Regions from separate parts of the Thioclava sp. F36-7 genome, predicted to be linked through region 1. Evidence: riboswitches for the same ligand, from Rfam matches in the RefSeq annotation. Region 1 holds a riboswitch; the other holds the start of a gene.
What was found. A riboswitch is a leader RNA that binds a small molecule or an ion and turns the genes downstream of it on or off. The one in region 1 is predicted to bind cobalamin.

Region 1 (12,156 bases):
GTTCGGCGCAACCTCGCCTGCCGTCGCGGTGTTCTGCGAGTTGCTGCTGGACTCGCTGAGCCCGCAGCCTTTCGCCCTGCCGATCGAGCTGCCGCCCCCGCTCCGGCGCGGCGGCGCTCGCGCCCGACGCGGCCTCTGACCCGTTTTTCGTCTTGCGGTCGCATCCTGCGGCCCGGCCGAGGACCATTGCAGCAGGAAACGGCACTCCGTTTCCTGTGAGGCTCGGCTTTTCCAAACGATGGTCATGGATGAACTGAGAGGATCTCTCCATGAATGACAACAAACTGACCCGTCTGCTCGACGCGCGCCCGGTAATCTGCGCCGAGGGCTTCCTGTTCGAACTGGAACGGCGCGGCTATCTGACCGCCGGGGAATTCGTGCCCGAGGTGGCGCTCGAATACCCGCAGGCGCTGCGCAATCTGCATGTCGATTTCCAGCGCGCCGGCAGCGATATCGTCGAGGCTTTCACCTATAACGGCCACCGCGAGAAGATGCGCGTGATCGGCAAGGAAGACCTGCTGGAGCCGCTCAACCGCGCGGCGCTTAAGATCGCGCGCGAGGTCGCCAATGCGAAGACCGGCAACCTGATGGCGGGCAATATCTCGAACACGAATATCTGGGACCCGGCCGATCCGGCGCGGCAGGCCGAGGTGCGCGCGATGTTCGACGAGATGATCGGATGGGCGGTTGAGGAAGGCGCGGATATCATTATCGGCGAGACCTTCTACTACGCGGGCGAGGCGCTCTGTGCGCTGGAGGCCGCGAAGGCGTCGGGTCTGCCGGTGGTGCTAACGCTGGCGCCGATGGCGGGCAACGAGATGATGGACGGGGTCGGCATCGTCGAGACCTGCCAGCAGCTCGAACAGGCGGGCGCCGATGTCGTCGGGCTGAACTGTTTCCGCGGGCCGCAGACGATGATGCCGTGGCTGCGCAAAGTGCGCGCGGCGGTGAGCTGCCATGTCGGCGCCCTGCCCGTGCCCTACCGGACCACGAAGGAGGAACCGACCTTCTTCAACCTCTCCGATCACAACGGCTGCACCTGCCCCTCGCCGCATGGCCGGACCTTCCCGACCGCGCTCGATCCGCTGGCCTGCAACCGCTACGAGATCGGCGCCTTCGCGCGCGAGGCGCAGGCGATCGGAGTGAATTACCTCGGCGTGTGCTGCGGGGCGAGCCCGATGCATATCCGCGAGATGGCCGAGGCCGTGGGTCGCGAGACCGAGGCCAGCCGCTTCTCGGAGCGCATGGAGAACCACTTCATGTATGGCCAGAATGCCCGCCTCCCGGCGCATATCCGGGCGCTTGGCGACGGCGCCTGAGGCTTGACGCAGCCCTGTCGCGCGAGAGTTTCGCGCGGCAGGGAAATCTATATATTGACACGACCATCCCTCGCCGCCCAATATGATGTTGCTTTGGTTCCTGCGAGTCACTCCGCAGGCGAAGAGGGAAGCCGGTGAAATTCCGGCGCTGCCCCCGCAACTGTAAGCGGCGAGCCTCAAGTCCGAATGTCACTGGTGCGATGCGCCGGGAAGACGGCCCCAGAGGCGCTCGAGCCGCGAGCCAGGAGACCTGCCAGAGCAGATAGACGACGACCGCGGCGGAGGGCCCGGGCGCGTGGCAGTGTGCTTTGCGCCCTGCCCACGAGCCTTGTCCCGCGCTGCCGACAGCAAACAAAGGGACAGGAACCATGACCATCACCGTCTACTCGAAACCGGCCTGCGTGCAATGCACCGCAACGACCCGCGCGCTCGATGCCAAGGGGATCGATTACAACGTGATCGACCTGACCGAGGATGCCGCCGCGATGGAGATGGTGCAGGACCTCGGCTACCGTCAGGCCCCGGTCGTGATCGCGAACGAGGATCACTGGGCGGGCTTTCGCCCCGACATGATCAACCGGCTGGCCTGAGACCTAGCCGCGATGGGACAGGCCAAGCTGATCTATTACTCCTCGGCCTCGGGGAACACGCAGCGCTTCGTGGAGCGGCTGGGTCTCCCCGCCCTGCGCTTGCCCGTCTCGGCGGACGCCCCGATGCCGACGCCCTCCGGCCCCTACGTCCTGATCTGCCCGAGCTATGCCGACGGCAAGGGGCGCGGCGCGGTCGCGAAACCCGTCATCGCCTTTCTCAACGACCCCACCCGCCGCGCGGGCCTGCGTGGCGTCATCGCCAGCGGCAATCGCAATTTCGGCGCACTCTTCGCCTGCGCGGGCGATCTGCTGGCGCGCAAATGCAATATCCCCGTGCTTTACCGGTTCGAGTTGGCAGGCACGGACAGTGACATCGCCCGCGTGCGCGCGGGTCTCGAAACCTTCTGGAGGCAGGAATGCTCGATAGCGACGTGACACCGAGCGGGGCCGCGGCCTCGGAATTCGCGGGGCTTGATCACCACGCGCTCAACGCAATGCTCAACCTCTATGAAGCGGAGGGCAATATCCGCTTCGACGCCGACCGGATGGCGGCCCGGCAATATTTCCTGCGCCATGTGAACCAGAACACGGTGTTCTTCCATTCGTTGGATGAAAAGCTCGGCTATCTGGTGGAGGAAGGCTATTACGACGCGGGCGTCCTCGATCAGTATTCGCGCAACTTCCAGCGCGCGATCTGGGACGCGGCCTTTGCCGCCAAGTTCCGCTTTCCGACCTTCCTCGGCGCGTTCAAGTACTACACCTCCTACACGCTGAAGACCCGTGACGGTCAGCGCTATCTCGAACGCTACGAAGACCGGGTCGTGATGGTGGCGCTGACGCTCGCGCGCGGCGACGAGGCGCTGGCGATGCGCCTGATGGAGGAGATGCTGGCGGGGCGCTTCCAGCCCGCGACGCCCACCTTCCTCAATGCGGGCAAAAAGGCGCGCGGCGAATTCGTGTCGTGTTTCCTGCTGCGGCTGGAAGACAACATGGAAAGCATCGGGCGCGGCATCAACTCGGCGCTGCAACTGTCGAAACGCGGCGGCGGCGTGGCCCTGATGCTGACTAATATCCGCGAATATGGCGCGCCGATCAAAGGAATCGAGAACCAGTCCTCAGGGGTGATCCCGGTGATGAAGCTGCTCGAAGACAGCTTCAGCTATGCCAACCAGCTCGGCGCACGGCAGGGCGCGGGCGCGGTCTATCTGCACGCCCATCACCCCGACATCCTGCGTTTCCTCGACACCAAGCGCGAGAATGCGGACGAGAAGATCCGGATCAAGACGCTGAGCCTCGGCGTGGTGATCCCCGACATCACCTTCGAGCTCGCGAAGAAGAACGAGGAGATGTATCTCTTCTCGCCCCATGACGTGGAGCGGGTCTATGGCCGCGCTTTCTCGGAGATTTCCGTCACCGAGAAATATCACGAGATGGTCGATGACGCGCGCATCCGCAAACGCAAGATCAACGCCCGCGCCTTCTTCCAGACACTGGCCGAGATCCAGTTCGAAAGCGGCTATCCCTACATCATGCTCGAGGACACGGTGAACCGCGCCAACCCGATCGCGGGGCGCATCACCATGTCGAACCTGTGTTCGGAAATCCTGCAGGTGGCCGAGCCGTCGGAATTCGACGAGGATCTGGGCTATGCGCGGATGGGCACGGATATCTCGTGCAATCTGGGTTCGCTCAACATCGCGAAGGTGATGGATGGCGGCGATCTGGGCGCGAGCGTCGGGGCCGCGATCCGGGCGCTCTCGGCGGTGTCGGAGATGAGCGCGATCAACGCCGTCCCCTCGATCCGCAAGGGCAACGAGGAGAGCCACGCGATCGGTCTGGGCCAGATGAACCTGCACGGTTTTCTCGCCCGCGAGCGCATCCATTACGGCAGCCCCGAGGGGATTGAGTTCACCTCCGTCTATTTCGCCGCCGTGGCCTATCACGCGCTGGCGGAGTCGAACCGGCTGGCCGACGAGCATGGCCGCAGCTTCAAGGGGTTCGAGACCTCCGCCTACGCCAATGGCAGTTTCTTCGAGAAATACGTGACCCGCGACTGGCTGCCTGAGAGCGAGACCGTCACGGCCCTGTTCGACCGCTTCGGGATCACCCTGCCCTCGCGCGCCGACTGGGCTGCCCTGCGGGACCGGGTGATGGACACCGGCCTGTGGAACCGCAACCTGCAAGCCGTGCCGCCCACCGGCTCGATCAGCTATATCAACAACGCCACCGCCTCGATCCACCCGATCACCGCGAAGATCGAGATTCGCAAGGAAGGCAAGATCGGCCGGGTCTATTACCCTGCGCCCTACATGACGAACGACAATCTCGAGTTCTACCGCGACGCCTATCAGATCGGCCCCGAGGCGATCATCGACACCTATGCGGCGGCGACCGAGCATGTCGATCAGGGGCTCTCGCTGACGCTGTTCTTCCCCGCCGAGGCCACGACCCGCGACATCAACCGCGCCCAGATCTACGCATGGCGGCGCGGCATCAAGACCATCTACTACATCCGCCTGCGCCAAGCGGCCCTTGAGGGGACCGAGGTGCAGGGCTGCGTATCCTGTTCCCTGTGAGGCCCGCCATGAAAGATCTGCACACGCCCCGCCCCGTTCCGCGCCCCGTCCCCCGTGCCGTCAACTGGAACCGCCTTCAGGACGACAAGGACCTCGAAGTCTGGAACCGACTGACGTCGAATTTCTGGCTGCCCGAGAAGGTGCCGCTGTCGAACGACATTCAAAGCTGGTCGCAGCTGACCGAGGACGAACAGACGCTCACGATCCGGGTCTTCACCGGGCTGACGCTGCTGGACACGATCCAGAACACGGTCGGCGCGCCCGCGCTGATGGCGGATGCCGCGACGCCCCATGAGGAAGCGGTGCTGTCCAACATCGCCTTCATGGAAGCCGTGCACGCGCGCAGCTATTCCTCGGTCTTCTCGACTTTGTGCAACACCGCCGAGGTCGACGAGGCCTTCCGCTGGTCGCAGGAGAACCCGCATCTGCAGGCGAAGTCGCGGCTGATCCTTGACGAATATGACGCGACCGCCAGCCCGCTCAAACGTAAGGTGGCGAGCGTCTTTCTGGAAAGCTTCCTGTTCTATTCGGGCTTCTACCTGCCGATGCACTGGTCGAGCCGCGCGCGCCTGACCAACACCGCCGACCTGATCCGCCTGATCATCCGCGACGAGGCGATCCACGGCTATTACATCGGCTACAAGTTCCAGCGCGCGCTGGAGCGATTGAGCGAGGCCGAGCGCGCGGAGGTCAAGGATTTCGCCTTCTCGCTGATGTTCGACCTCTATGACATCGAGGGTCGCTATACCGAGCAGCTCTATGACGGTCTGGGGCTGACCGAGGATGTGAAGCATTTCCTGCATTACAACGCCAACAAGGCGCTGCAGAACCTCGGCTACGAGGCTCTGTTCCCCGACGAGGCCACCCGCGTGAACCCGGCGATCCTTGCCGCGCTCTCGCCCGGATCGGACGAGAACCATGACTTCTTCTCGGGCTCGGGATCGAGCTACGTGATCGGCAAGGCCGTCGCGACCGAGGACGAGGACTGGGCGTTCTGAGCCCGCCGCCGCCCGCGCCTCAGACGGGGCGCGGGTCGGTATCAAAGGGCGCGGTCTCGCCGCCCGATTTCAGCGTGGCGATGAACCGCTTGGTGCGCTCGCGCTCGGGCGCATCGAAGACCTGCCGCGCCGGGCCGGTCTCGACCACGCCGCCGCTTTCCAGCACCACCACGGTCTCGGCGATCTGAGAGGCCAGCCGCAGGTCGTGCGTCGCCATCACCATCGTCGTGCCCTCGCGGGCAAGCTGCGCCAGAACGTCCACGACCTCAGCGGCCAGTTCCGGATCGAGCGCCGAGGTCGGCTCGTCGCAGAGCAGCACCTTGGGCGACGGGGCCAGTGCGCGCGCAATCGCGATCCGCTGCTGCTGACCGCCCGAAAGCGTCGCGGGCCAGGCATCGGCCTTATGCGCCATGCCGACCTTTTCGAGCAGCGACATCGCCCGCTCGCGTGCCTTCGCGGCAGGCCAGTTCTGCACGGTCACAAGGCTTTCCATCACGTTCTCGATCGCGGTGCGATGCGGGAAGAGCTGGAAATTCTGGAACACCATGCCGGTCTGCTGGCGGATGCTCTGGATCTGGGCGCGCGACAGCTTGCCGCCTTCGCTCAGCGTAACGGACGCGTCGCCGATGGCGAGAGTGCCGCGCGTGGGCACCTCCAGCAGGTTGATCGTGCGCAAGAGCGTGCTCTTGCCGCCGCCCGAGGGGCCGATCAGCGCGGTCACGGAGCCTTCCGGCAGGGAGAGCGAAATCCCCGACAGGACCTCGTTCTCGCCGAACCGCTTGGTGATGTTGGACAGCTCGATCATGTGCGTTCCTCCAGAAAGCCGCCATATTGGCCAAGGCGCCGTTCGAGCCGCCCCTGCAGAGCCGACAGGACTGAGCAGAGCGCGAGATAGATCAGCGCCGCCTCGACATAGAGGACGAGAGGTTCATAGGTGGTCGCGACGATCCGCTGCGCCGCCTGAAACAGTTCCGGCACGGTGATCGCGGCGGCGAGCGACGTATCCTTCACCAGCGAGATGAAGCTGTTCGACAACGGCGGCACCGCGACCCGCGAGGCCTGCGGCACGATGGTGCGGGTCATCGTCTGCCGCCAGTTCATGCCGATGGAATAGGATGCCTCCCACTGCCCCTTGGACACCGATGACAGCGCCGCGCGCAGGATCTCGGACGTGTAGGCGCCGACATTCAGCGTGAAGCCGATCAGCCCCGCCACGAAAGCATCGAGCGTGATCCCGAGGCTCGGCAGCCCGTAGAAGATCAGGAACAGCTGCACCAGAAGCGGCGTCCCCCGGATCACCCAGACATAGAACCGCACGATCCACACCAGCGGGCGCGGACCGAAGAGACGGATCACCGCGCAGAGCAGCCCGAGCGCAAGGCCCAGCGTGAAGGTGATAAGCGTCAGCGGGATCGTGAAGGTCACCGTCGCCTGCAAAAGCGGCACGAGCGACGACCACATCAGGGGCAACCAGTCAGCCATAGCGGATCCTTTCCGAGAGCCTCACGCGCGCCTCCGGGCCGAACCCCCAGGCGCGCGCGGCTCTACATGCGCCTTACTTCGAGACGTCCTCGCCGAAATATTCCTGCGAGATCTTCTGATACGTGCCGTCAGCCTTCATCTCGTCGAGCGCCTTGTTGATCGCAGCGAGCAGCTCGGGCTGCTCCTTGGCGATGATCACGCCGGAATAGTTCGCATCCGGCTGCGTCGCGGCCAGTTTCACCGGGGCATCCGGCTTGTGCTTCTTGAAATCGAGGAAGGACAGGCTGTCATTCACCGTCGCGTCCGCGCGGTTCTGCAAGACGAGCGCGATCGACTGGTCGAACCCGTTCGTTCCGATCAGTTCGGCGCCGTGATCGGAAGCGATCTTGCCGAAATTGCTCGACAGGGTCTGCGCGGCGGTCTTGCCTTTCAGATCGTCGAAGCTGCTGATGTCGGTCTCGCCTTCACGCACGATCAGCGCCGCTTTCGACGCGATATAAGGCTGGGAGAAATCGTATTTCTTCTTGCGCGCATCGGTGATGCCCACCTCGTTGATCACCGCGTCGTAGCGGTCGGCGTCGAGCCCTGCGATCAGACCGTCCCAGCGGCCTTCGAGGAACTTCACCTTCACGCCCAGCTTCTCGCCAATGGCGCGGGCGATGGCGACGTCAAAGCCGGTCAGCTTGCCGGACTCGTCGTGGTAGGTGAAGGGCGGATAGGTGCCTTCGGTGCCGACGCGGAAGACGCCGTCTTTCTGGATGTCGGCGAGGCTCGCGGCCTGGACTGCGGGCGCCACGATCCCGGCAAGGGCTGCGATGGCGATGAGGGTGCGAATGGGTTTCATGCGAGATACCTCCGATAGGTCGAAGACGCCGCCCTGTGGCGGGTCGGAATAACAGGCGCCTTACCTAGTAATGCGGAGAGGCGAAGTCGATGCGGCAGGCAAACATATGATAAAATTAGTCTTTTATTCCCTCTCGCGCGGCGGGAGCGGAACGAATTCCAGCACCGTGTCGCGCGGCGGAAAGCCTGTTCCACGGCGTGCGGGCGCGGCAAAACACTGTCATCCGACATACGGTTGCGCGCCTCCCCGATGTTGCGAAAAGGCGCGCTCTGCCCCGGCATCACGCTACGCTTCCGCCCCGGCGGACTGCCTGCCCAAGCGCCGCGTCAGAGCGGTCTCCAACAGGCTCAGCGCGTCGTAGATGAGCACCGCGAACAGCCCCACGATCACGCCGCCCTGCAGGACGAAGGCGGTGTTGCTCGTCAGAAGCCCCGCGATGATCACCTCGCCCAAGGTGCGCGCTGCCACGGTGGAGCCGACGGTCGCCGTACCGATGGCGATCACCACCGACAGCCGGATCCCCGTCAGGATCACCGGCAGCGCCAGCGGCAGTTCCACCCGGATCAGACGTTGCCATCGGGTCAGGCCTATGCCGCGCGCGGCCTCCATCGTCGCGGGCGGCAGGGTCGAAAGGCCCGCGATGGCCGTCTCGAAGATCGGCAGCAACCCGTAGAGGAACAGCGCCACCAGCGTCGGCCCCGCCCCGAAACCAAGCGCGGGCACCGCCAGCGCCAGCACTGCGACGGGCGGGAAGGTCTGGCCAATGTTGGTGATCGTGCGCGACAGCGGCAGGAAGGCCGCGCCCGCAGGCCGGGTCACGAGGATGGCAAGGCCCACCGCGACCAGCGTCGCCAGCCCGGAGGCCAGCGCCACCAGCCCCAGATGGCTCAGCGAGAGCGACAGGATCGAGGCGCGCTCGTAGATCACCGGACCGCCCGCCGGGGCGAAGGGTGCAAAGACCGGCGCGAACCAATACGGGCGCAGAACCAGCGCCAGCAAGAGCGCCACGCAGGCGGCCCGGATCACGCCGCTACGGCTCATGCCAGCTCCGCCGCGCGGGCGCGGATCGTGGCCAGCGTCACCCGGCCAAGCGGGGTATCGCCATCGGCCACCGGCAGCGCCTCGCAGCCGCGCCAGAGGCACAGGGACAGCGCATCGCGCAGGCTGGTCTCGGGCGCGATCGGTTCACCGTCAGCAGTGCCGTCTTCCAGAACCTCCGAGACCGGGATCAGCGACAACAGCCGCAGCGGACGGTCCACGCCGCCCACCATCTGCGCCACGAAATCGGTGGCGGGCGCGGCGATGATCTCGGCGGGCGTGCCATGTTGCAGCAGCTTGCCGCCATCCATCACCGCTACCCGGTCGCCCAGATGGATCGCCTCTTCCATGTCATGCGTCACGAGCACGATGGTCGAGCCGAGCTGCCGCTGGATATGCCGCAGATCGGCTTGCGCCCGGGCCCGGATGATCGGGTCGAGCGCGCCGAAGGGCTCGTCCATCAGCAGCAGATCGGGCCGCGAGGCCAGGGCGCGGGCCACGCCGACGCGCTGTTGCTGACCGCCCGACAGCTCCGCCGGGTAGCGGTCGCGAAACTGCGCGGGCTCCATCGAGAACAGGTCCAGCAACTCGTCGACACGCGCGCGCGTCTTGTCTCTGGACCAGCCGAGCAGCTTGGGCACCGCGCCGATATTGCCCGCGATCGTGTAATGCGGAAACAGCCCGTCGCCCTGAATGACGTAACCGATCCGGCGGCGCAGCTCGTGCTTGGGCAGCGCGCTAGTGGCCTCGCCATTGATCCGCACCTCGCCCGAGCTGGGTTCGATCAGCCGGTTGATCATCCGCAGTAGCGTGGTCTTGCCCGAGCCGGACGTACCCACGATCACCGTGATCGTGCCGGTCTCAACCGTCATCGAGACGTGGTCGACCGCTGCGGTGTCCTCATAGAGCTTCGTGATCTCGTCGATTTCGATCATTCTTCACGCTCCGTTCGAGGGGTCGTCAGTTCGACGAGGATGTCCATCGCGATGGCCGAGATCAGCGCCAGCGCGACAGTGGGCAATGCGCCCAACAAGATCAGGTCACCCGCCGTCTGGTTCAGACCCTGAAAGACGAATGTGCCATAGCCGCCGCCGCCGATCAGCCCGGCGATCACCGCCAGCCCGATATTCTGCACCAGCACGATGCGCAGGCCCGCCAGCACCACCGGCAGGCCCAGCGGCAGTTCCACCCGGGTCAGACGCTGACGCCATGTCATCCCCATCCCCCGCGCCGCCTCGAGCGTGGCGGCGGGCGCGGTGCGCAGCCCGGCCAGCACATTGGCGACCACCGGCAGCAGCGAATAGAGGGTCAGCGCGAGGAAGGCCGGCGCGAAGCCGATCCCGGCGATGCCGATCGCGCGGGCGCCGGGGATGACGCCGCTCAGCCAGCTCAGCACCGGGATCATGATCCCGAACATCGCGAGCGAGGGGATCGTTTGAAGGAAGCTCAGCACCGGCAGCAAAGCGCGGCGCAGCCCGGCGTTGCGGTGGGACATCACGCCGAGCGGCAGGCCGATCACCGCCGCCGCCAGCAGCGAGCCGAAGGCAAGGCCCAGATGGCGCAGGCTGGCGCTATAGAAGGCGTCCTTGCGGCTCGCGAATTCCTGCGCGATCGACAGATCGCTCAGCGCGCCCGACCACAGCAGCGCGCCGACCAGCGCGAGCACCAGAACCAGAAGCCCGGCCCGCGCGGCAGGCCCCGGCGACAGCGCGGAAAGCGCATCGGCCATCATCAGCGCGAAGACCACCAGCAGGAACCAGAAGCCCGCCGCCGGAGAGACGCGGGCATACTCTCCCGCCTCTGCAAGCAGGGAAGACGCGCCGAGGACCAGTAGCCAAACCAGCCCCGCAAGGCCAAGCGCAGCCCCCGCGATGCGCAGATACGGCCGCGCGGCGGGCAGCCCCAAGGCAAGCCCCAGCAGCATCAGCGCGATCCCCGGCCCCGTGATCTGCGGCGCGGCGAGGGTCCAGAGCGCCCGGCCCTCGCCCGCGACGATCCGGTTCGCCGCCAAGGTCATGAAGGGCGCGAAGATCGCGGCCAGACCCAGCACCGCGAACAGCACGCCGGGCGGCGACAGCCCCGCCATCGCGGAGCCTGTGCCCGCCCGTTTGCGCGCCGCCGCAGTCAGTTCAGCACTCCGATCTGCGTCAGGTAGTCCTTCGCGACCGCCTCGGCGGGCTCACCGCCGACCTGAATACGACCGTTGAGCTTTTGCAGCGTCTGCATGTCGAGCTTGTCGAAGATCGGGTTCAGCACCTCGGGGATCTTCGGGTATTCCTTCAGCACCGCGTCGCGCACGATCGGGGTGGGCTCGTAGACCGGCTGCACGCCCTTGTCGTCTTCCATCACGACGAGCCCCGCCGCGCCGACACCGCCATCGGTGCCATAGGCCATCGCCGCGTTCACGCCCGAGGTGCCGCGCGCCGCTGCCTGAATGGTCGCCGCCGTGTCACCGCCCGACAGAACCACGGTCTGATCGGGGCTCAGCTTGAACCCGTAGGCCTTCTGCATCGCGGGCAGCACGGCGGGAGACGAGACGAACTCGGTCGAGGCCGCGAGCTTCACGTCACCGCCATTCGACACCCATTTGCCGAAATCGGACATGGTGGTGAGGTCGTTCGCCTTGGCGAGCGCGCCCGTCACCGCAATCGCCCAGGTGTTGTTGGCAGGCGCGGAGTCGAGCCAGGTGATGTCGTTTTGCTTGTCCAGTTCGGCGGCGCGGTCATGCGCCTTCGTGGCATCCTTCCAGATGTCGCTATCGGCCTCGTTGAAGAAATAAGCCGCGTTGCCGGTATATTCGGGGTAGATGTCGATCTGGCCCGCGAGGATCGCCTTGCGCACGACCTGCGTGCCGCCCAGCTGCAACCGCCGTTCGACCGGCATCCCGGCATTTTCCAGCGACAGTGCGATGATATTGCCCAAGAGACCGCCTTCGGTGTCGATCTTGGAGGAGACGGTGATATCGGCCTGCGCGGCGGAGGCGAGCGCGCCCCCGAAGACCGCGGCGGCCACGATGAGAGGATATTTCATGGCTGGTCTGGCTCCCTGACTGATGTCTGTGCGTGTCTCGAGACGTGATCCTGCCTGAGGTAGGGCCCGACCCGCGCCCGCCAAGCCTCTCCCGACCCACCAGCCGCATGCGACGCCCCGGCCTGGCCACGGGGCCTTTCAGGGGTGCGTCACATTTGCGCTAGCCCGACGCGCCAAGGTTTGCATAAGTAGTCAAAAGACATGCTCGAAGAGGGACGTCATGGTTGGAATTGGTACGGGCCTCGCACGGCTCGCGATGGTGGCGGTGCCGACCGCACT
Region 2 (12,156 bases), on a different contig from region 1:
AATGTGATCGTGCCGGTTGCGGGGGCGCAGCTCGGTTTCATCGAGATCAGCTGGTTGTTCTTCTCGGCCGGGATGCTGTTTTGGCTCGTGCTGCTGACGCTGGTGTTCAACCGGCTGATCTTCCACGACCCCTTGCCGAGCAAGCTGCAGCCGACGCTGGTGATCCTGATCGCGCCGCCCGCGGTGGCCTTCATCGCGTGGCTGCGCCTGACCGGCGAGCAGATCGTGCCCGGGGCCGGGATCGGGCAGGGCGTCGATCCTTTCGCGCATATCCTTCTGTCGCTGGCCTACGTCTTCGCCGCGCTCGTCGCGGTGCAGCTGCCGCGCATTCTGCGGCTGCCCTTCGCGATGAGCTTCTGGGCGCTGAGCTTCCCCATTGCGGCGCTGACCATCGCGACGTTCCTGCATGCCGAATACGCCCATTCCGAGCCGCATCTGCGCATGGCGGTGGCCTTCCTCGCGATCCTTGCCGTGGTGATCGTGGGGCTCGTCTGGCGCACGGGGCTTGCGATCCTGCGCGGAGAGATTTGCCAGCCGAAGTGAGGGGGCCGGAGTTCACGCAGGCAGCGGCTCCTGTCGCGCTTGTCGCACGTAATGCGCGATGCGGTCGAAATGCTTGTCCCATGTCCCGCAGCAGCCGCCCCAGATGTCGATGTCGGGATAGCGCTTTGCCAGATCTCCCATCATCTGGCCCAATTCCTCGGGATCGCCTTCTTCGATATGGCCGAGCTTGCAGAGCGAGACCTTGTCCATTTTCGCCGCGTTTGGCCGCAACGAGCGCAACCTCCGCGCCCAATCTCCCGGTTCGAGCGCGGGTTCGAATTCCAGCGGATGCGAGCAATTGATTCCGTAGGAATCCGGGCGCGCAGGCCCGGCCTCAGTATCGGTCGCCTCAATCGCCTCTTTCAGGCTGGGGCCCGATTTCAGCTTGTGGGAACTGTCGAGCGTGAAAGACATGTTCACCGGCAGCCCGACGCGCGCCGCCGCGCGGCTGATCCCGACCGCCTCGGGAATGTTGTTGATCGTGGCAGCCCAGATCAGATCGACGCCGCAATCTCTCAACGTCTCGCACTGGGTGGCGTGGTAGTCTTCGGCTTCCTCGGCCGTGATGTCGCGGTTGAGCGAATAGGCATCGCCTTTCGGCCCGATACAGCCCGCGATCGCGATGCGCTCGATCTGGTCCTCGTATGCGCGCGAGACACCGCGCAGGAAGTCGATGCATTTGTGCTGCATCTCGCGTAGGCCTTCCGCCGAATAGCCGAGCTTGGCGCCCCAGTCCGGGCTCGCGCGGTAATCGAATCCCGACATCAACGCAGAGAACCCATATTGAGCTGCCTTGTCGAGATAGCGGCGATACATGTTTTCCATGTCACGCACCGCTTCGGGCTTGTTCATCAACTCGAACATCGCGAAGTCGCGCAGCTCGTGGCCGTGGCGATAGATCACCTCGGTCTCGGTGCCGCCTTCGGTGAGGTAGAGGATGCCGTCCTCTCGGGGAAACGTGGTGCTCTGCAACGTCATGACGCTCTCCTTGTGTGACGCGGTTCGGTTCGGAAAACTCTTTCAAAGCGCATGAGAGGCGGCGAAATCAGCACGCGGCGCAGGTCGTCGATCCGGTCGTGCCGGACTTTGTCTTGGTAGGGTGACGTTGGGTCACCTTATCACGCCGTCCATTGTGTGGCTACGTCGCCTCTTGTCGGCTCGGATTCGGTCGCGCGGTGACCTCTTGAACTGACGGATGAAACACGGGCTCCATCCCGAGCTCTGATGGGCGCGGTATGCTGCCGCCCATTTTCGACGGCGCTTGACCTCCCGCGAGGGCGAGCGCAGATTTCGCGGGCGAAAAGGAGGGGCGATCATGGCTCTGGAAGATGCGAAAACGCAAGTGGATCAGGCTTTTACGCGGGCAGAGGCGCGTGGCCTGAGCTTCGAGAACACCTTCGGCGGGGCCACCAGCTTTCTGCGGCGGCGCTATACGAAGGACCTCGCGGGTGCGCAGATCGCCGTGACCGGCATCCCCTTCGATCAGGCGGTGACGAACCGCCCCGGCACGCGCTTCGGGCCGCGTGCGATCCGTGAAGCCTCGACGCTGCAGGCGTTCGACGCGCCCTATGGCTGGGGCTATGACCCGTTCTCGGAACTCGCCATCGTCGATTACGGCGATATGCCCTTCGACTATGCCAATGTGCCGGAGGTCCCTGGCCGGATCGAGGCGCATCTGGGCGCGATCTTCGGGGCGGGCGTCGTGCCGATCACGCTGGGCGGCGATCACTTCATCACCCTGCCGATCCTGCGTGCGGCCGCTGCCGCCCATGGGGAGGTCGCGCTCATTCAGTTCGACGCCCATTCCGACACCTGGGCCGATGACGACATGGACCGGATCGACCACGGCACGTTCCTCTACAAGGCGATCAAGTCGGGCGTCGTGAGAGCCGAGAATACCGTCTCGGTCGGTATCCGGACCGACAATCCCGATACGCTGGGCGTGACGATCGTGGACGCGCCTTCGGTGCATCGCGAGGGCGTCGAGGCCACGCTGGAACGCATCCGCATAGTGGTGGGCGACAAGCCCTGCTACATCACCTTCGACATCGACGGGCTGGACCCGGCCTTTGCGCCGGGCACCGGCACGCCGGTCTGGGGCGGTCTGGCCAGCTGGCAGGCGGCAGAGCTGTTGCGCGGGCTGAAGGGCATCAACCTGATCGGCGGCGACGTGGTCGAGGTCTCTCCGCCCTACGATCCGACCGGCGTGACGGCCATCGCGGGCGCGCATGTCGCGACCGAACTGATCGCGCTGGCCGGTTGGGGGCTGCGGGAGGGCGCGGCATGAACCGGGCCGTGACGATCCTCGCTCTCGGACTGGCCGCGGTTGCCGTGGCCGATGGCTGGGTGCGCTTCGCCCCGATCGATCCTGCGCGCTACAAGGTCGAAGGCTTGGCGAAAGCGCCCGGCGATCATCCCGAGACGGGCGGGTTTCAGGCGGCCCGCGAGGTCTCCGACCCGCTGGTGCAGATGGCCGCGCTCGACAAGATCATCCGCGCCACCGCGCGCACGAAGCAGGTGGCCGGCAGCGTCGATGAGGGGCATGTGGCCTATGTCACCCGCTCCGCCTTCTTCGGCTTTCCAGACGTCACCACGCTTTGGGTCGAGGGCAACACGCTGCAAATCCGCGGCCATCTCGTCTACGGCAAATCCGATCTCGGCGTGAACAAAGCCCGGATCATGGGCTGGCTCGACGAGGCGGGGCTGTAGGGGGTCTGATACGAGGCGCGCCCGCCGGGTCACAGCGATCAACTCTGACGGCGCGCTCCCTTGCGAAGAGAAGGGGCGAAGCCTAAGTGAGGCTCCATGCAGCCGGAGCCAGCATGACCACCATGTACCGTTATTTCTCCTGGGCCATCGCCGTCACTATTGCGGGGCTGGTCGGGTCATTCGCGCTGGGTTTTGCCCAGACCGGCGGGCTGGGCGGCGCGGTCTCTTTCCTGATGATCACGGCGGTGCTCGCCGTGCTGGAAATCTCGCTGAGCTTCGACAACGCCATCGTTAACGCCAACAAACTGCACCAGATGACGCCGAAATGGCAGCGTCGTTTCCTGACCTGGGGTATTCTGATCGCGGTCTTCGGGATGCGTATCCTGTTCCCGCTGCTGATCGTCGTGATCGCCGCTGGGATCGGACCATGGGAGGCGGTGCAACTGGCCGCGAAACATCCGGCGGAATATGCCGAGATCATCGAGGACGCACATCTGTCGATCGCGGGCTTCGGCGGCGCTTTCCTGATGATGGTCGCGCTTACCTATTTCATCGACGAGGGCAAGGAAGTCGACTGGATCCGAGCGTTGGAGCGCCGGTTGCGCGCGCTCGCCTCGATCCGCGGGTTGGAGATCGGCCTCGTGCTGCTCGTCATTCTGGCCTTTACCTGGATCCTTCCCGAAGGGCGCGAGGACGAGTTTATGTTCGCCTCCATCTGCGGGCTTGCGACCTTCCTCGGGGTCGAAGTGCTCAGCCACGTGCTCGACCGGACGAATATCGCCGCCGAGACGGCCAAGGCTGGCCTCGGCGCGTTCCTCTATCTCGAAGTGCTCGACGCGTCCTTCAGCTTCGACGGGGTGATCGGGGCCTTCGCGCTGACCCAGAACCTGTTCCTGATCGCGATCGGTCTGGGGATCGGCGCGATGTATGTGCGGTCGATGACCCTGATGCTGGTGGAGCGCAACACGCTGAGCGAATTCCGCTATCTCGAGAACGGGGCCTTCTGGTCGATCCTGATCCTTTCGGTCGTCATGTTCGCGCAGACGCTGGTGGAAGTGCCCGAGGTGATTACCGGGCTGATCGGGGCGGGGCTGATCGGGCTGGCGCTGCTGTCCTCGATCCGTTTCAACAAGCGCAGCAGAGCCGCCGTCGAGAGTTGAAATTTTCTTGACAGACTGCGGCGCGCGCGGCACAGCAGGGGCACTTCGGTTCCGCCTTGGCGGATGAAAAGGGAACCCGGTGCGATGCGTGCATTCATTCCGGGGCTGCCCCCGCAACTGTGAGCGGCGAGTGACGGCTGACTGAGCCACTGGGGCGACCCGGGAAGGCCAGCCGAAACCAAGACCCGCGAGCCAGGAGACCTGCCGAGGCGCTCATCCTTTCTGCCTGTGCGGGGCGCGCAGCGGAGGCGGTCTTCCGTCAGTGGTGACATTCTCACCGTCGGCGGAAATTCCAAATTTCCAAAGACTTACGATACGAAGTTCACGCGACCACAGAGTCGCGATACGAGGGAATTGGATATGATCCGCACCCGTTTGACCGTGGGCCTGATGCTCACCACCGCGCTGGCAGCCCCCGCGCTTGCGCAAGACAGCCAACCTTACCAACTCGATGAGATCGTGATCTATCACGGTGCGCTCGAGCCGCAATCGTCGGACAAGACCGCGCAGGCGGTCACCGTGCTGTCGCGCAACGAGTTGGAGCGTTCGGGCCAGACCCGCCTTGCCAATCTGATCGCGCAATCGCCGGGCGTCGGCATCCTGTCGCGCGGGCCGATGGGCGCGCAGACCGGCTTCACCATCCGCGGCGTGTCGCAGAACTACGTGAAGGTTATGGTGGACGGGATCGACGTCTCCGATCCCTCCGCGCCGCAGGTGCTGCCCGATCTGGGCCGGTTCAACACGTTCAACTACGACCGGGTCGAGATCATGCGCGGCTCGCAATCGGCGGTCTATGGCGGGCAGGCGGTCGCCGGTGTCATCAACCTCGACACGCCGCGCCCGACCGAGGATGGCGTGACCCAGAGCGTAAAGCTCGAGCTCGGCTCCTACCACACCGCGAATGCGGCCTATAACTTCGGTTGGAAGAAGGGTGACGACGAGCTCGCGATCCAGCTGTCGAAAGTCTACACCGCAGGCTTCTCGGCCGCCGACAAGAAGAACGGCAATACCGAGAAAGACGGCTACCGCGCCGATCGCGTGAGCCTGCGCGCGCAGAAGCGCATCTCCGACAATCTGCTGATCGGCTTCAACGGCTTTGCGCAGAACGATCGGGGCGAGTTCGATAACGGCTTCAGCTCGCCGCCCACGGACAGCAACGAATACACCGTCCACAAGGAGCGGGGCGGGCGTCTCTTTGCGAAATTTGCGACCGGTCCGCTCGATCACGAGCTCGGTCTGACCTATTACACCACCTCGCGCTGGTATCCGGTCTATGACTATGGCTACGAGGGCAAACGCCGCAAACTCGACTGGAAAGCCTCGACCGATCTCGGGCCGGGGCGGCTGACCTTCGGCGCGGATCGCACGCTGGAAACCTATACCGGTACCTATGTCACGGGCGATGTCCTGACCGCGGATACGGGCGTCTTCGGCGAATATGCCTTCTCGCCGATGGACGGCGTGAACGTGACCGCCTCGGCGCGCCATGACGATCACTCGGATTTCGGCGGCAACACCACGGGCCGTCTGGGCGTCACCTGGCAGGCCGATGCCGCGACCCTCTTGCGTGCCTCGGTGGGCAACGGGTTCCGCGCGCCGTCGGGCTACGAGCTTTATGACGGCTATGCGGGCAATCCCGATCTCAAGCCGGAGAAATCGCTGAGCTACGACCTTGGGGTCGAGCGTGATTTCGGTGCGCATAAGCTGACCGCGACGCTGTTCCATATCGAGGTGGACGATCTGATCGACTACAGCAACACGACCTACAGCTATTACCAGACCTCGGGCACCGCCAAGCGGCAGGGTCTGGAACTGGGTCTGAAAGGGCCGATCTCCAACAACGTCAACTATAGCCTCGGCTATACCTATCTGGACTCGAAGAACCCCGATGGGCTGTCCGCAGGCTCGACGTGGAATTCGGCCTTCGGGCGCCACACGCTGACCGTCGGGATCGACGCGCAGGTGACTGACAAGCTCACGCTCGCCGCCGATATGCGCGTGGTCACCGATCGTCAGAGCCAGCCCGATTACGGCCTGCTGAACGCGCAGATGACCTACGATCTGGGCAATGACAAAGAGGCCTATCTGCGTATCGAGAACCTGACCGACACCGATTACCAGCTCTGGCCAGGGTACGGCACCTCGGGTCGCGCCGCCTATGTGGGGCTGCGTGCGCGGTTCTGATCTGAAAGGGGCGGTTTGCGCCGCCCTTTTCGCCGCCTTGGCGGCGACCTCCTCTGCGTGGGCGGAGGAACCTGCGCGCGATTTGCCTGCACGGGTCGTGTCCATGAACCTCTGCACGGATCAGTTGGCGCTGGCGCTGGCCGATCCGTCGCAGATCGTCTCGGTCAGCCATTTCGCGACCGATCCGTCGATGTCTGTGCATTGGAAGAAAGCTGAAGATCTTCCCGTAAACTACGGGCGTGCCGAGGAAATATCTATTCTCCATCCCGATCTCGTTCTGGCCGATACATGGTCGAACCCCGACACGATCCGCATGTTGCGCACGCTCGGAATCCGGGTCGAACAACTGCCGCCCGGCACCTCGCTGCCTGAGATCCGCGGCCGGATCGAGACGATGGGCAAGCTGCTCGGTCACCCGGATCGCGCGGCGAAGATGCTGGCGGATTTCGATGCGCGGCTTGCGGCGATCAAAACGCCTGCGCCGGGGCTGAAAGCTGCGATCATCGGGCCCTCGGGCTATGGCTACGGGCCGCGGACCCTTGAAGGGCAATTCCTTGAAATGGCAGGGTTTCAGAATGTCGTCAGCGGGCCGGGGCTCGACTGGGGCGGGCGGTTGCCGTTGGAAGATCTGGTGATGGATCGCCCCGATCTGGTGGTCGTCGGCGGCTCGCAAGGCGGCACCGGCACGAGCCGCGCGCAGGAGGTGCTGGCGCATCCGGTGCTGCGCGATCTGCCGGTCGTGCGGGGGCTGCGCGATGCAAGCTGGACCTGTGGCGCGCCCGCGATGCTGAATGCGGTGGAGACGCTGGCAAAGCTCGGGCGTGAAATCGAGAAAGAGAAGTTGACGCAATGAGTTATCGCACGATCCTCATCCTTCTCTCCGCCCTCTGTGCGGTGCTGTTCGCAGCCTCGCTGTTGATCGGGCCGTCGGGGATTTCGCCTATCGACGGCGTCTCCGCGCTGTTCTCTGGCGATGGCGCGGCGGGCCTTGTGATGCGCGAGCTGCGCCTGCCGCGCGCGATCCTCGGGATCGGCGTCGGCGCCGCGCTGGGGCTGTCGGGCGCCGCGATGCAGGGCTTCCTGCGCAATCCGCTGGCCGAGCCGGGGCTGATCGGCACCTCTGCAGGGGCGGCGCTTGGCGCGGTCATCGCGATCCAGACCGGGCTCTACGCGCTCTTCGCACTGGCACTGCCGCTGGCCGCATTGGCGGGCGCGGGCGTGGCCGTCGCACTGATCCTGATCCTTGCGGGGCGCGAGGGTCGGGCGCTGGTGCTGATCCTTGCAGGCATCGCCGTCTCGGCGCTGGCGGCGGCGGCGACCGCGCTGGTGCTGAACCTCGCGCCGTCGCCCTATGCCGCGGCCGAGATCGTGTTCTGGATGATGGGCTCGCTCGCCGATCGCTCGATGACACATGTGGCGCTGGCGCTGCCGTTCCTGATCGTCGGCGCGCTGATCCTGCTGCGCGCGGGCGCGGGGCTCGATGCGCTGAGCCTTGGGGAAGATGCTGCAGCTTCGATGGGTATCTCTTTGAAAAAGCTCAGGCTTCAGATTGTCTTCGGCACGGCGCTGATGGTCGGTGCGGCCACGGCTGTCGCGGGCGCGATTGGCTTCGTCGGCCTCGTCGTGCCGCATCTGTTGCGCAAATCCGTGGGCGCGCGGCCCTCGCGGCTGCTTCCGGCTTCGGCGCTTGGCGGGGCGGCGATGCTGACGCTGGCCGATATTGCGACGCGGGTGATCGCGCCCGAGCGTGACCTGAAGTTGGGCGTGCTGACCGCGCTGGTCGGCGCGCCGTTCTTCCTGTCGATGATCCGCAAAATGGGGCGCGAGGGCTGATGCTGGAGCTGGAAAATCTCACCGTTCTACGCGGAGAATGTCCGGTGGTCGATCGCGTCTCGGCGCAGGTCGGGCCGGGCGAGGTGATCGGGCTGATCGGGCCCAATGGCGCGGGCAAGACCTCGCTGTTGCGGGGCGCGATGGGGCTTTTGTCGCATCGCGGGGACAGTTCGCTTTCGGCGCTCGACCCGATGGCGCGGGCGCGGGCGGCGGCGTGGCTGCCGCAGGCGCGCGAGATTGCCTGGGGGCTGTCGGTCGCCGACTTGGTGGCGCTGGGGCGGCTGCCGCATGGGCGCGATCAGGCGACGCGCGGGGCGGCTGCAGTGGAGGAGGCGCTGCGCCGGATGGGGCTCGACAACTACCGCGACCGTGCCGCCACGCAGCTCTCGGGCGGCGAGCAGGCGCGGGTGCTGATCGCGCGGGCGCTCGCGCAGGAAAGCCCGCTGATCCTCGCCGACGAGCCGATCGCCGGGCTCGATCCGGCGGCGCAGATCGCGACGATGCAGGTTTTCACAGCCCATGCGCAGGCGGGCGGCGCGGTGGTCACTTCGCTGCATGATCTCGGGCTGGCGGCGCGCCATTGCACCCGGCTCTGGGTGATGGATCGCGGGCGGCTGGTCGCGGACGGTGCACCCGGAGAGGTTCTGACCGAGACGCTTCTGGCCGAGGTCTTCCACATCCGCGCGCACTTCAAGATCACGCCGGAAGGCCCCGTTTTTCAACCGCTTTCCACCTTGGGGGTCTGATGGCATTTCCGGCCGAGCGCATCGTCTGCCTGACCGAGGAGACGGTCGAGACGCTCTATCTTCTGGGTGAGGACGCACGCATTGTCGGCGTTTCGGGCTATGCGGTGCGGCCAAAACGGGTGCGTCAGGAAAAGCCGCGCGTCTCGGCCTTCATCTCCGCCGATCTGCCGAAAATCCTCGCGCTGGAGCCGGATCTCGTTCTGACCTTCTCCGACCTTCAGGCCGATATCGTCGCGGGGCTGGTGCGCGAGGGCGTCGCCGTTCACGCGTTCAACCAGCGCTCGGTCGCGGGCATCCTCGACATGATCTGCACGGTGGGCGCGCTGGTGGGCTGCACCGAGCGGGCAGAACTGCTCGCTGCGGGTTACGAGACGCGTCTGGCGGAGATCGCCGCCAAGCCGCGCCCCAACCGTCCGCGCGTCTGGTTCGAGGAATGGGACGAGCCACTGATCTCTGCCGTGGGCTGGGTGTCGGAGCTGATCGAGATCGCGGGCGGACGTGATATCTTCGCCGATCTGGCGAAAGAGGGCAAAGCCAAGGACCGCATCGTCACTCCCGAACAAGTGATCGACGCCGCGCCCGAGGTCATCGTGGGGTCGTGGTGCGGCAAGAAGTTCCGGCCCGAGAAAGTTTCCGCAAGGCCAGGCTGGGAGGACGTTCCGGCTGTTGCGCGAAACCGGCTGCACGAGGTCAAATCCACCCTGATCCTGCAGCCCGGGCCTGCAGCGCTGACCGACGGGCTCGACGCGCTGGAGGCCGCGATCTGGTCCGATCCGGGGTTGCGGGCGTAATAGTTCTTAGACATAGAGCCCTCGCGCGCTAGAGTGTCCGCGCAGGAACAGAGGCTACTTACCCCGCGGGAGGGGGCATGTTCACGCGTTTTATACGGTTTTCACCACTCGTCTTGTCAGCTCTGCTGACGCTCGCCGCAGTTTCCGGTTTGATCCTTACCGATTGGTTTCTGGTCGTCGCGATCCTTTTCGGTTTCCTGACGCTTGTCGGGATCCACGATCTGATCCAGACCAAGCACGCGATCACCCGGAACTATCCGATCCTCGGCCATCTGCGGTTCTTCTTCGAGGAAATCCGCCCCGAGATCCGCCAATACCTGATCGAGGGGGACGACGAAGACATTCCGTTTTCCCGCGCGACGCGCACGATCGTCTATCAGCGCGCCAAGGATATCGAGGACGCCAAACCCTTCGGCACCCGTATCCGTGTCTCGGAATCCGGCTATCAGTGGATCACCCATTCGGTGAAGCCGCGCCATATCGAGGATAGCGATTTCCGCGTCGAGATCGGCGGCGAGGCGTGCAAGCAGCCCTACAAGGCGTCGATCTACAATATCTCGGCCATGTCCTTCGGGGCGCTGTCGGCCAATGCGATCATGGCGCTCAACAAGGGCGCGAAGATGGGCGGGTTCGCGCATGACACGGGCGAGGGCGGGATCTCGCGCTATCACCGTGAGGGCGGCGATCTGATCTACGAGGTCGGCTCGGGTTATTTCGGCTGTCGCAACCATGATGGCAGCTTCAACCCCGAGAAATTCGCCAAACGCGCGCAGGACCCTCAGGTCAAGATGATCGAGCTGAAGCTGAGCCAGGGCGCGAAACCGGGCCATGGCGGCATGTTGCCCGCGGCTAAGATCACCCCCGAGATCGCCGAGGCGCGCGACATCCCGATGGATCGCGACTGCATCTCGCCCGCCTCGCATTCGGCTTTCTCGACCCCGCTGGAGATGATGGAATTCATCGGCCAGCTGCGCGAGCTGTCGGGCGGCAAGCCGGTGGGCTTCAAGCTCTGTGTCGGTCACCGCCGCGAATTCATGTGCATCGTCAAGGCGATGCTGGAAACCGGCATCACCCCCGATTTCATCGTGGTCGATGGCAAGGAGGGCGGCACCGGGGCCGCGCCTCTGGAATTCGCCAATCACATGGGCTTCCCGCTCGTGGAAGGTTTGAGCTTCGTGCACAACACGCTGCGCGGGGCGGGGCTGCGCGATCAGGTGAAAATCGGCGCCTCGGGCAAGGTCGTCACCGCCTTCCATATCGCCAAGGTTCTGGCGATCGGGGCGGATTGGGCGAACTCGGCGCGCGGCTTCATGTTCTCGATCGGCTGCATTCAGGCGCAGTCGTGCCACACGAATAAATGCCCGACCGGGGTGACGACGCAGGACCCGATCCGTCAGCGCGCGCTGGTGGTGCCTGAGAAGTCGCAGCGCGTGGCGAATTTCCACCGCAACACCATGAAGGCGCTGGCCGAGATGACGGGGGCCGCGGGTCTCACCCATCCGGGGCAGTTCCTGCCGCATCACCTGCTGGTGCGCGACCGCGAGCGCGATTTCAAAGTGGGCGACGAGATCTACCACTACATGCCCGAAGGGTTCCTCCTGCGCGAGGATGACGACCGCTTCGGCTATCTCAAGCGCTGGAAGCGTGCCCGCGCCGAGGCGTTCGAGCCCTTCGACAGCGGCGTGTAAGATCGGATTTCACGGTATCTTGGGAGAGGCGGCGACGGAGGTTGCCGCCTCTTCTTTTTGCCGACGTCTCTTGTTTGCGATGAGGGGAGCGCCCGAGGCGTCAGAACGCGCCTGAAACCGTGCCTTTGCCCGGGCGACCAGCCCGGGCCGCGCCCGACCCTCCCCCCGGGAGGGCGCATCTGCACCGGTGCCGCGCGAACGCAGGTTGGGGAGAGGTGGATCGATAAACGGAAATCCACCTAGGGAGCGCATGCGCCCACCCAGCGTCGGGCGCAGCCCTCACCGCCCCGCCACGAGCTTGGCCACGGTGTGTTCGGCTGGCCCTTCGAAGGGGCCATGCGTGAATGCGGTGGCGGTACGGCCTGTCTCGGGGCAGTGATAGACGGCGTTGGAGCTGAACGGCCCCGCGCCGGAATGGCCGAAGACGCGGGTGTCGCCCGAGTCGCCGCACATCAGCCCCAGCCCGTACCCATGCCGCGTCCAAGGGCGGTCGGGCAACGCG

Region 2: another riboswitch for cobalamin. It lies ahead of BMI89_RS10580 (TonB-dependent receptor); the one in region 1 lies ahead of nrdH (glutaredoxin-like protein NrdH).

Annotation. Positions count from the first base shown of each region.
Region 1 covers NZ_MPZR01000003.1:379,772-391,927, reverse strand. Annotated here, with positions in the region: gene BMI89_RS07675 (hypothetical protein) at 1-139, shown strand, start outside; gene BMI89_RS07670 (homocysteine S-methyltransferase family protein) at 270-1,319, shown strand; cobalamin riboswitch at 1,397-1,592, shown strand; gene nrdH (glutaredoxin-like protein NrdH) at 1,688-1,909, shown strand; gene nrdI (class Ib ribonucleoside-diphosphate reductase assembly flavoprotein NrdI) at 1,922-2,344, shown strand; gene nrdE (class 1b ribonucleoside-diphosphate reductase subunit alpha) at 2,326-4,485, shown strand; gene nrdF (class 1b ribonucleoside-diphosphate reductase subunit beta) at 4,494-5,483, shown strand; gene BMI89_RS07645 (amino acid ABC transporter ATP-binding protein) at 5,503-6,288, opposite strand; gene BMI89_RS07640 (amino acid ABC transporter permease) at 6,285-6,965, opposite strand; gene BMI89_RS07635 (amino acid ABC transporter substrate-binding protein) at 7,039-7,809, opposite strand; gene BMI89_RS07630 (ABC transporter permease) at 8,095-8,850, opposite strand; gene BMI89_RS07625 (ABC transporter ATP-binding protein) at 8,847-9,782, opposite strand; gene BMI89_RS07620 (ABC transporter permease) at 9,779-10,933, opposite strand; gene BMI89_RS07615 (ABC transporter substrate-binding protein) at 10,972-11,877, opposite strand; gene BMI89_RS07610 (efflux RND transporter periplasmic adaptor subunit) at 12,098-12,156, shown strand, end outside.
Region 2 covers NZ_MPZR01000005.1:79,915-92,070, forward strand. Annotated here, with positions in the region: gene BMI89_RS10555 (SLAC1 anion channel family protein) at 1-543, shown strand, start outside; gene BMI89_RS10560 (homocysteine S-methyltransferase family protein) at 556-1,521, opposite strand; gene speB (agmatinase) at 1,859-2,830, shown strand; gene BMI89_RS10570 (DUF1499 domain-containing protein) at 2,827-3,252, shown strand; gene BMI89_RS10575 (DUF475 domain-containing protein) at 3,366-4,412, shown strand; cobalamin riboswitch at 4,442-4,636, shown strand; gene BMI89_RS10580 (TonB-dependent receptor) at 4,773-6,596, shown strand; gene BMI89_RS10585 (ABC transporter substrate-binding protein) at 6,700-7,449, shown strand; gene BMI89_RS10590 (iron ABC transporter permease) at 7,446-8,429, shown strand; gene BMI89_RS10595 (ABC transporter ATP-binding protein) at 8,429-9,175, shown strand; gene BMI89_RS10600 (cobalamin-binding protein) at 9,175-9,966, shown strand; gene BMI89_RS10605 (FMN-binding glutamate synthase family protein) at 10,044-11,654, shown strand; gene BMI89_RS10610 (serine hydrolase domain-containing protein) at 11,934-12,156, opposite strand, start outside.